2 linked regions of the Endozoicomonas sp. GU-1 genome follow. The protein of the gene in region 2 binds, or shares a complex with, the protein of the main gene of each other region. Links are inferred from orthologs where the notes say so. Each region holds a gene or a part of one and is shown on either strand. Other genes may lie near its edges.

Evidence for each region. Proteins that work in one complex are often made in the same cells at the same time.
Region 1: the proteins of crr (region 2) and ptsP are in contact, whole or in part, in an NMR structure (PDB 2MP0), measured with the Escherichia coli proteins. The link is inferred for Endozoicomonas sp. GU-1 from one-to-one orthologs.

Annotation. Positions count from the first base shown.
Region 1 is NZ_CP114771.1:2,894,026-2,898,039, forward strand. Bases 1-3,182 are described here. They hold ptsP (phosphoenolpyruvate--protein phosphotransferase), read right to left. Parts: upstream 2,783-3,182; coding sequence 218-2,782; downstream 1-217. Other genes in these bases: O3276_RS11830 (glucose PTS transporter subunit EIIB), read right to left, coding at 2,779-3,182. Also shown: more of O3276_RS11830, read right to left, coding at 3,183-3,228; nagB (glucosamine-6-phosphate deaminase), read left to right, coding at 3,471-4,014. UniProt on the Escherichia coli protein: General (non sugar-specific) component of the phosphoenolpyruvate-dependent sugar phosphotransferase system (sugar PTS).
Region 2 is NZ_CP114771.1:2,233,830-2,241,542, forward strand. What follows is about bases 2,916-5,663. They hold crr (PTS glucose transporter subunit IIA), read right to left. Parts: upstream 4,669-5,663; coding sequence 4,162-4,668; downstream 2,916-4,161. Other genes in these bases: O3276_RS09040 (hypothetical protein), read left to right, coding at 2,916-2,964; O3276_RS09045 (hypothetical protein), read left to right, coding at 3,109-4,056; pfkA (6-phosphofructokinase), read right to left, coding at 4,857-5,663. Also shown: O3276_RS09030 (TIGR01777 family oxidoreductase), read right to left, coding at 1-189; ptsG (PTS glucose transporter subunit IIBC), read left to right, coding at 777-2,210; more of O3276_RS09040, read left to right, coding at 2,320-2,915; more of pfkA, read right to left, coding at 5,664-5,837; pyk (pyruvate kinase), read right to left, coding at 5,907-7,340; gap (type I glyceraldehyde-3-phosphate dehydrogenase), read right to left, coding at 7,662-7,713. UniProt on the Escherichia coli protein: The phosphoenolpyruvate-dependent sugar phosphotransferase system (sugar PTS), a major carbohydrate active transport system, catalyzes the phosphorylation of incoming sugar substrates concomitantly with their translocation across the cell membrane.

The sequences.
Region 1 (4,014 bases), 660 kb from region 2 along the record:
CTTTCCCAGCAGGCATAAAGGTGTGAACAAAAAGTGCCGCCAACCAAATGGTGGGCATGATAATTGGACAGTAATTAACCGACAGATGACCTGAATCAAGATCATGTGATTTAAAGTACAACTACGCATCATCACAGGGAAACTACATATTTCAGACAACAATAAAAAAGCCCCATGGCCAAAACCAGGGGGCTTTCAGAAAGATGATCGTCAGTGATCAGGCAGTCAAACGTCTTACGCCTTCTACTGAATCCAGAGTCAGCGCTTCACGGGCCAGGCTCTGGCAGTGCTTATAGTTCAGGCTGCGAACACGGGCCTTAACCACCGGGATTGCCGGGACACTGATGGACAGTTCCTGAACACCCAGGCCAACCAGAATAGGCACCGCATTCGGGTCACTGGCCAGGCTGCCACAGATACCCGTCCACTTGCCTTCTTTGTTGGCTGCTTTCACCGTCATATCGATCAGGCGCAATACTGCCGGGTGAAGACCATCGACCCGTGCCGCCAGTTTTGGATGACCACGGTCAACGGCCAGGGTGTACTGGGTCAGGTCATTGGTACCGATGGAGAAGAAGTCCACTTCTTTGGCAAAATGATCGGCCAGCAGCGCAGCGGACGGCACCTCAATCATAATACCCACTTCAACGGTGACACCCGTCGTCTCCTGCTCTTCCAGCACCAGTTTTTTCACGGCACGGAATTCATCCAGGGAGCTGATCATCGGGAACATGATACGGGCATGACCGGCATGAGCCGCCTTCAGGATCGCACGAACCTGCTTGCGCAGCATGGTCGGACGGTTAATACCGATACGCACACCACGTTCACCCAGGAACGGGTTCTCCTCTCTTGGCAGGGGCAGATAAGCCAGAGGCTTGTCACCACCGACGTCCAGAGTACGGATAATGACCGGACGGTCTTTACCCATAGCGTCCAGAATACCTTCGTAGGCTTTTATCTGCTCATCCATGGTGGGTTCGGTTGCACGTTCCATATAGAGGAACTCGGAACGCAGCAGACCTACCGCTTCAGCGCCCATTTTGACCGCTTTTTCCGCATCGTCCTGGTTGGCGATATTGGCAGCGATCTCAACATGATGGCCATCCAGAGTCACCGCGGGCTGGTCAGCCACTTGCAACGCCGCTGCATGTTCCGCCGCCGCACGTTCCTGGCGGGCAACGGTTCTGTCGATCTCTTCCTGAGTAGGATTAACCAGCATGTAACCCTTGTTGGTGTTCAGGATAACATCGGTACCGTTCTCATACTGACGAACACTGCCCGGTACGTTGACCAGGTAAGGAATACCCAGGGAACCGGCCAGAATCGCCGCATGGGAAGTCGCGCCGCCGTGCAGGGTCACGATACCAATCACGCGCTGGCGATCCAGGGTCACCACTTCCGAAGGCGTAATGTCTTCCAGACAGAGGATGGTGTTTTCCGGCAGCTGATCGGTGCCACCTTCAACGCCCATCAGGTAGCGCAGAACCCGAAGACCAACGTCTTCTACATCGATGGCCCGGGCTGCCAGCAGCGGGTTATCCAGCTTGCGCATTTCATCCGCTTCGGCCAGAAAACTTCGATGCCATGCCCACATGGCGCTCTTGCCTGCTTCAATCAGTTCACGGGCACGGTCACTGATCGCCGGGTCGTCCAGCAACTGCTGATGGGCAACAAATACTTCTGCATGACCACCCACATGATCCGCTGCCATTTTAGTCACCAGCTGCTGCAGGGACTCCCGGGCTTTCTGGATACCGTAGCCAAGCTGACCCAGTTCATCGCTGACACCAACCCCCTCTTCCGGGTAGCTGGGCAGTTCATGAACCAGATGGTGCAGCTTGCCAATGGCCATACCCGGTGCCGCTTTAACGCCGGGTAAACGACCATCGGAGCCTTCTACCGGTCCAAGCAGTGGCGCTTCTTCTGCCATGGCTTCATCAGCGCCCGGCAGTACGTCGGCAACGGCTTCACCCAAACCACTGCGGAAACCATTCAGGATGGCTGCTATCGCTTCTTTGGCATCAGGGCCGGTAACGGTGATTTGCAGGTTAGAACCCAGTACCGTCTGCAGCCCCATCAGAGCGGTCAGACTGTTGGCCTTGCACTCTTTGCCAGTGTCTTTGTTCAGAATCAGCACATCAGAATTGAAGCCTTTGATAATCTGAATCAGAGTGGCAGAAGGACGGGCATGAAGACCCAGTGGGTTCATCAGCACAAAATCGTCGGTCAGGGTAATGCTGTCCTGACGGCTGTATTTGCTCTCGGTGGACATCTCCTTTTCAGGCTCAGCCCCGATGGCAAATACGCTATCCTGCCCCGCTGTTACTTCGGTACGGGGATTTACCACCACACCGGTTTCACCGGTGGTGATCATAATCGCAGTCTGCAGGCTGGCCGCCCTGGCTCCGACAAACTCGGGATCAAACGACAGCAGCTGCTGACCAACAGACACTTTGTCGCCTATTTTGACGTTGGTCTCAAAGCCTTCACCACGCAGAACAACCGTATCGATGCCCACATGGATCAACACTTCGACACCGGAATCTGTCTTGATCGCCACGGCATGTCTGGCGTCATGGAGCTGACTGATGGTACCGGCGCACGGTGCCAGTACCACAGAGTCCGTTGGGTTGATCACAATACCGTCACCGATCAGTCGACCAGCAAATACCGGGTCAGTGGACTCCTCGATGGATAACAGCATTCCGGACAAAGGCGCAACCAGAGACAGTTGGCAAGGTTTGCCCTCATTTTTAACATCTTGATGGGAGAGCGTCATGCAGAAACCTCAACATTGGCAAGATCATCCGTCACCGGGATCTTTTTCATTTCATCAGCAATTACTTCAGCCTGGAGACCGACGACGATTTGCAGGTTCTTGTCACCCACACGAACCACCGCCGCTGCCCCCAGCCCCTTAATACGGTCATCACTGACGCTGGCCGTATCTTTCAACGTCAGACGCAGGCGAGTGACGCAGGCATCAATCTGAGTCACGTTCTGGTGGCCACCCAGCACTTTCAGGCACTGACGGGCGAACAGAGCAGTATCTTTTACTTCCACTTCTTTTTTCACTGCTTCCTGAGAAACAGCCGCCGCTACTTGCTGAGTCTGACGCGACTGGGTAGCACTCAGATCTTCAGTAGCCGCACTTTTCTTCACCTTACCGGCAAAGGGCTGCATCAGCGCCTTACCGAGTTTCTGCAAGTAACCCAAAATGTTCATGATTGATCAACCATTTAATTCTTTATAGTGAGAGTGTGTCTCGTTCTGTGTGGCGCGGAATTTTACTGATTTATTTTTCAAAGAAAAATAAAAAAGCGAATACATTGACTCAGATCATCACTTAAAGACATTTTCGACCTGTTGAGCACATTACCAACCGCCTTTATTTTCCATCAAAAAATAAATAGACTATGATGCATAACATCACCCTGAGCAGATTAGCGAAGCCTGGAGTTTACGACATGCGCTTTATACCTCTGAAAGACAAGCCAGCCGTTGGTTATTGGGCTGCTCGATACATTGTCAGCCGGATCAAGGCATTTAATCCGACCCCTGAACGCCCCTTTGTTCTTGGCCTGCCAACCGGCGGCACACCCATTCCGACGTATCAGGAACTGGTTCGCCTGCACAGGGAAGGAGAAGTCAGCTTTGCCCATGTTGTTACCTTCAACATGGACGAATACGTTGGCCTGCCTGCCGATCACCCGGAATGTTACCGAATGTTCATGCACCGCCACTTCTTTGATCATGTGGATATCCCGGCAGCAAACATTAACTTTCTGGACGGTAACGCAGAAAATCTGGAAGCCGAATGCCTGCGTTATGAAACAGCGATTAAAAATTATGGCGGCATTGAACTGTTTATGGGTGGTGTCGGACACGATGGGCACATCGCATTTAACGAACCCGGTTCTTCACTGTCCTCCCGTACCCGCCTGAAGACGCTGACCACGAAAACCCGTGAAGCCAACGCGCGCTTCTTTGATCAGGACATCAGCCAGGTAC
Region 2 (7,713 bases):
CGCATCAAAATACGAGGCTGGATTAACAGCGGATAGCGAGGAAACAGGTTTTACCCGGGTAGAGAGTTGCAGACGAACTTCTTTAGCCGGTTGACGACTCAACACGACCACCTGATGCCCTTCATTAAGCAGACGATGAACCAGTCGGCGTCCAATAAACCCGGTACCACCGGTAATCAGATATTGCATGAATCCATCAGCTCCATTGCTCAGCCCCAACCCTGGCTTATTGCCAGCAGGGGCAGGGAAACTACATATAAATAATAATACTCACATCCGTTAATAATCGTAACATTTTCTGAAAAGATAAAAAAAAGCCCAGGTCCCCTCAAACCTGAGCTTTATTGACTGCCACCCTGATGCTCCCGCTTCTATTCTAATTTCCATGCTGTGGTTTTTACTGCCCAGACCCGGAGCAGGGCATTTCTTGTTGTTTGACCTGCTCTCGTTGATCCAGTGCACGCTTCGAATTATACGTAAAAGCCGCACGCGACCACTTGATCCAGATCAAATTATTTCGAGATATACCTATCAAACTATTGATAGCTTCATCTACGAATCAACAGAATCTGGCAAGCTCCGCAGTTACGCATCCAGTTGGTCTATTCTTATGGACTGTTGTTTTTCTCCTCCAACACACTAACCGAGACTGACTCAATCTGATCGCAGCAGAGTATCTGTACTCCGTCGCCATTTATAACGGGCAGGAGTTACAGTTGACCGGTTGCTATCCAAGAGGCGGTCTGATCGGTTAATCCCTTTCCGGAGCCACCCTCATGATCAAAAGTACTTTCGGTACGCTGCAAAAAATTGGTAAAGCATTAATGCTGCCAGTTGCCGTACTGCCTGTAGCCGGGATTCTTCTGGGCGTCGGCAGTGCAGGGTTTTCGTTCATACCGGATCTGATTTCCAGCATTATGGCCCATGCCGGCGGTGCCGTATTCAGTAATCTGCCGCTGATTTTTGCCATTGGTACCGCCATAGGCCTGGCGGAAAACGACGGTGTTTCTTCAGTGGCGGCTGTCGTCGGCTTTGTCATTATGCTCGGCACCATGGGTATCATGGCCAATCAACTGGGCTTTGAACCCTCATCGGTGATGGGCATTAGTACCATTGATACCGGCGTCTTTGGTGGCATCATTGTCGGGATACTGGCTTCAGTGATGTTTAACCGATACTACAAAATTCAGTTACCGGAGTATCTTGGTTTCTTTGCCGGTAAACGGTTTGTCCCCATTGCTACCGGCATTGGTGCCATTTTCCTCGGTATTCTGCTGAGCTTTATCTGGCCCCCAGTCCAATCCGTTATCAATAACTTTTCCCATTGGTCAGTGAATGAAAACCCGGAGGCGGCAGGGTTTGTTTACGGTTTTGTCGAAAGGCTACTCATCCCTTTTGGCCTGCACCATATCTGGAACGTGCCTTTCCATATGGAAATGGGTGAATTTATTGATGAGTCCGGTACGGTATTTAATGGCGATATTGCCCGCTTCTTTGCCGGAGACCCAACCGCCGGTTTTCTGGCCGGCGGCTACCTGTTCAAAATGTTTGGTTTGCCTGCTGCGGCCATTGCCATGTGGCATTGTGCAAAACCGGACAACAGGGCAAAAGCTGGCGGTATCATGATCTCTGCAGCACTGACCTCGTTACTGACAGGCATCACCGAGCCCATTGAATTTTCTTTCCTGTTTGTTGCCCCGTTGCTCTATGGTATGCACGCGTTGCTGGCTGGCATGGCTTACGCCATCACCAACTATCTGGACATCAAGATGGCCATGTCCTTCTCTAATGGCCTGATCGACTATGTACTCTATTTCGGCATTGCCACCAAACCTGTCTGGATCATTATGCTCGGGGCTCTCTATGCCGTACTTTACTATGTTACTTTCCGGGTATTGATTCTGGCACTTAACTTGAAAACGCCCGGGCGCGAAGATGAAAGTGAGAGCGAAGTCAATGCCGGATCATCCAGCGAGCTGGCCGTTAACCTGATTAATGCGTTTGGCGGTAAAGGCAATATTAAACACCTGGACGCCTGCATTACCCGCCTTAGAGTCACCGTTAACAATACCGGGAATGCCGATGTTGACCGTATCAAACAGCTGGGTGCAACCGCCGTGGTGGTGGTTGGCCATAATATGCAGGCGATCTTCGGACCCAAGTCTGACCATATCCGTACTGAAATGCAGGAGGCCATGAAAACCATGTGATAAGGGAACCACGCCAGAAGCATCCTGGTCTCAGGGCTTCTGGTGGTGCTTATGAATGACAGGAATCCGCCGATAGAAAAATTTTCATAATTATTGCGGAGATAAGCGCATGCACAGAGTAGGAGGCACTCAGCAGACCGCCAATCTGGCACCAGCAAACGCCAGCAATGTCCAGACTGACAAAGGCTTTTTTGGCCAGCTCAAAGTCACCGTCGTTAAAGGCGTAAGAAATATTCTCTCTGCAAATTATTCATCAATCCCCGACAACGCCAAGCTTGCTTCACGAAATATCACCGTGCTCGCCTCCGCCCTGCACCCCTTGTTTAATAAGAGGGATAACGATGGAGCCAAAGACAGCGGCCAGGATTTTGAGCAGGCTTTGAAAAAGGCAAGTAATAACCCAAAGTCCATGAAACTCTTTTCTCAAATCAACCGGGAATTGGAGAAAATACAACAGTTGCAAGAAGAACTGTCAAAGCTTTATAGCATTAACGACAATATTCTGAGGATTCCCGGGGCAGTCAAGGGCCCGCGATACACGGAAGTCAAAGCACAGATCACTGAATGTCAAAGTGTCATGGATGGTGCCAAACAAAAGGGCACCCTTGCCCAGCAAAAATTCAATAAAACGGTGGGCCCTCAACTAAAAATTGATTTTGACGCGTTACAGGTACCAGAGGAAAAACGCTCGCCTGAATCAGCTGAAGACGTAGCCAAGTATGAAAAAATGAAAACTAATCTACTTCAGCGCTAGCGAACAGCAGATTCGAAACATCCTTTATGGGAACATTCATTCCCGTCAAAGATACCTTCTGGCTTGCACTCATTCATTAGCCATACAGGCCGACAAATAGTCTATATTTCACTATATTCTTAATTGTGCTGGGGAGACACTGCGATGCATGGAGTCGGCGGCGGCCATCAACCTGTCAACCTGACACCGACAATCAACGACGTTAAAACTCCGGAAACCAATAAATCAGAGGGAGACTTTCGCGGGTTTAAGGTCACAACAACAAAAACATTCAAGTCATTCCTGTCATCCCTGTTATCCCGTTTTTCGTCAACACCCGGAAAAACCAGCATCCGGGACAGACACGCCCAAAAGTACAAGCCAACACAGCAACACGGCCCAACCATCAGTGACCAACAAACAACAGAAAAGAGTGTTGAGCAGCCAGCAAAACAGGCCAATCCAGCCACCATCAAAAGGAGATTTGACAGGCTTTGCACCAATCTGGAACGGATGCAAACTTTTAAAAATGATTTACAAAACCTGGAGCGTGGTACTGACGAGTTCAGAATGTGCAGTCTTGGACTTCAGCGGGCTAAAGCAAAGTTTAATGCGGCAGTTGACAGCTTCAATCAATCCGTCGGTGCTGATCAACAAATTGACGCTTCAGACCTTGAAATGACAATGGCGAATAAACAGTCACCAGAATTTGCTGAAGACGCCGCAAAATATAAACAAATGAACATCCCTGCCTTTGTAGAGAATACAGAGAGTGTTGAGCAACCAATAGATCTGGCCCTTAAAAATCCAGACACTGAGAAAAAATTCACCAACCTTTGCGATACCCTGAAACAGATGCAAAAGTGTAAAAATGAGTTACAGGACCTGAGTCATAGAAGTAATGCTCACATAGCGTCTGAATCAGACATTCATGTGGCTAAAGCAAACTTTAAACAGGCAGTAGAAAGCTTCAACAGTGTCGTTGGTGATGATCTGAAAGTGGACGCTTTCGACCTTGAGATGGCAATGGCTAATAAGGACGCACCAGAATTTGCTGAAAACATAGCCAGGTTTCAACAAATGAAAATCCCTTCATTTATGCCCAAAAACTGATTTTGTCGTGTTTCTGCACGACACTTTTCCTGCCGGAACGGTTTTTGTATAAGTGGACTTTGGTCAATGGCCAAACCAGCCTGGCTGGCCATCATTGCAAGCGTCTCACTTCATATATACAGTCAACAGCGTATCAGCCCCGGCCTGCACATGCCCGCTGAATTTCTCCAGATGACTGACATCGTCCATATTGGAGATCACAATGGGCGTTACCACACTTCTCGCCTTTTCCTTCAGCAAACCAAGATCCACTTCAACCACAGGATCACCCGCTTTAATCCGCTGCCCTTCTGTCGCTATCCGTTTAAAGCCCTCCCCTTTCAGCTCCACGGTGTCAATGCCAAAATGGACAAACAGCTCAACGCCCGAGGGGGTTTCCATACTGAAAGCATGATTGGTTTCAAAAATCTTGCCAATCACACCATCACAGGGCGCGACCATAATATGCCCGGTTGGATCAATGGCCAGACCATCTCCCACCACCTTGTCGGCAAACACCGGATCCGGAACGTCCTCTATGGGAACAATCTTACCCGTCAAAGGTGCCTTCAGGACTGTTCCCTCATTCGAGCCAAAGCCCAGACTTTTTTTGAGAGAGTCAAAGATAGCCATAACTGTTACCTGCGGCTGTTACAACAATCTTCTGTGAAGCTTGCCCATGGCATGAGATCGCTTCACAGATGCGGGACCGGCGAATACCGGTTGGGAGGAAAGCAAAAAGCCTCTTGTTCAGAGGCTTTTCCGACTTAAAGAACTTTAGTCATCTGCTGATCAGCATTCAACCATTGGACACCAGAGAATCAAACTGAAACGATTTCAGCCACTTTCATCAGGTGATTGTCAATCTGGTTGTGCTTACTGATGGCTCTTTCCAGCGGGGTTTTCACCACCTGCTGGTCACGAACGCCGACCATAATACCACTGTCACCATTGCGCAGCGCTTCTACAGAGGCAACACCAAGACGACTGGCCAGAACACGGTCAAAGCAGGTAGGCTTGCCACCACGCTGGATATGCCCCAGCACGGTAACCTTCACTTCATATTCAGGAAAGTTTTCTTCCACAGCGCGGGACAGTTCAAAAACACCGCCACTGCGATCACCTTCAGCAACCACAATAATGCTGGAGGTTTTGCCCGCACGGCCGCTCTTCTGCAAAGATTCCATGAACACTTCAACCGTCTTTTCCTGCTCAGGAATCAGGATATCCTCTGCACCGGAAGCAATACCCGTGTTCAGAGCAATAAAGCCGGCATCTCGGCCCATCACTTCAACGAAGAACAGGCGGTTGTGAGAAGTTGCAGTATCACGAATCTTATCGATGGCTTCAACAACAGTATTCAGGGCGGTGTCATAACCGATGGTGAAGTCAGTCCCGTAAATGTCATTATCGATGGTACCGGGAACGCCAATACAGGGCAGACCATGCTCTTCTTCCAACAGCATGGCACCGGTGAATGAACCATCACCACCGATCACCACCAGACCATCCAGCTCAGCAGCCCGGGCATTTTCGTAAGCCTTTACACGGCCTTCTTTGGTGCGGAACTCCTGACAGCGGGCTGATTTCAGGAAGGTCCCCCCTTGATTAATGATATTGGCAACCGTCCGGGCATCCGCCACTTCCATACGGTTTTCAATCAACCCTTTGTAGCCTTCCTGAATCACTACGGGAACAATACCGTAGTAAATGCAGGCACGAACAGCGGCACGGATGGCCGCATTCATACCGGGAGCGTCACCCCCGGAAGTCAAAACTCCGACTCTCTTTAATTCGGTCATGCCAGGCTCTTCTCCTTCCAAGTGCCTAACTGCTGGTAAAGCAATTAGAAATAAATAGGTTCTGTTGACTCAGCTTACGCTGATAATCTGCATGGTGTCGGTACCACCTTCGATTTCCTGACTTTCGCCTTTGGTCAGAATAATCTTGTCGCCTGCCTCCAGGAGGCCACGCTCTTTAAGGACATTAATTGCACGTCCATTGACTTCCGGGCCGTACTCAGTACCACTGTCAAACGCCACCGCTTCCACGCCACGATACAGGGCAACCCGGCGCTCGGTAGTCTGGTAACGCGTCAGGGCAAAAATAGGAAGACGGGTATTGATTCTGGACATCCACAGCGGTGTGGCACCACTTTTCGTCAGACAGACGATGGCCTTGATGTCACTCTGATGGTTAGCTGCAAACAGGGTTGCCTGAGCGATGGCCTCATCAATATTGGTAAACTGACCAATGCGGCGCTCCGTCATGTACTCAACAGACTGTTTTTCAGCACCGAGACAAATGCGACTCATGGCCTTGACCACTTCATCCGGGCGCTTACCAGTGGCGGTTTCACCGGATAACATCACGGCATCAGTGCCATCCAGGACCGCATTGGCGACGTCAAACACTTCTGCCCGGGTTGGTTGCGTGTTGTGAATCATGGACTCCATCATCTGAGTGGCGGTAATGACCGGTTTATTCAAACGACGGGCTTCACTGATCATGTGCTTTTGGGCACCAATCAGCTCAGGATCACCAATTTCGACCCCCAGGTCACCACGGGCAACCATCACGGCATCGGATGCGGAAATAATTTCAGCCAGCAGGTCGTGGTCGTTCACCACCTCGGCCCGCTCAATCTTGGACAGAATAGCGGCGGTTCCACCAGCTTCGTGGAGTAGACGACGGGCTTCTTCAACATCGCTGGCATGACGGACAAAAGATACTGCCAGATAGTCCACTTCCAGCTCAGCCGCCAGAAGAATGTCCTGCTTATCTTTTTCCGTTAATGCCGCCGCAGAAAGACCGCCACCCTGAAGGTTAATGCCCTTGTTATTGGACAGCTCGCCGCCATTGATCGCTTTGGTCTTTATGCTCGGACCATCAATCGCCATGACTTCCAGGCTGATCCGCCCGTCATCCAGCAGCAGTATGTCACCAACCTTGCAGTCGTTTGGCAGATCTTTATAACCGAGCCCCACCTGGGTTTCATCGCCATCATCAATGGGAAGGCTGGCATCCAGGTGAAAGGTTGCGCCATCCGGAAGGTGAATCTTGCCATTCTGGAAACGGCCAATGCGAATCTTTGGCCCTTGCAGATCACCCAGGATAGCAACCGGACGGTTCAGTCTTTCAGCAATTTCACGAATGGTTTTGGCACGGGCTTTGTGATCTTCCGGATCACCGTGGGAGAAGTTGAGGCGAACAACGTTGACGCCAGCTTCAATCAGCTTTTGCAGCTGTTCTTCAGATTCTGTTGCAGGCCCCAGGGTTGCCACAATTTTTGTGCGTCTGAGCATAATAATCCTCTCGCTTGTGAACCCGCCGCTGTCGTGGGAGCCTTCAGCCTCCACCGGAGTCATTACAGCAAGCGACAGGCCTTAATGGATTAATGATGTGCACGGCAGCCGTTCACAACCTGTACACCTCTGCTCTGCAGGACAAATGTATTGAACGGAGTGCAAACAAAAGAAGAAAGTGCCGTTAGAGTATAGGAGCCATCTTGCCCCGTAGCACTGTCTTCTCTTTGTTTACCAACAGCCTGAAACAACCTATCTCATTTATCGTAACCAGCACAGGCCCGTTAAACGAGCCTGTGTTGAGTTCACTGGGTGAATGCCTTACGCGTTCATCAGGGCCTTGGCCGTATCCAGCATACGGTTGGAGAAGCCC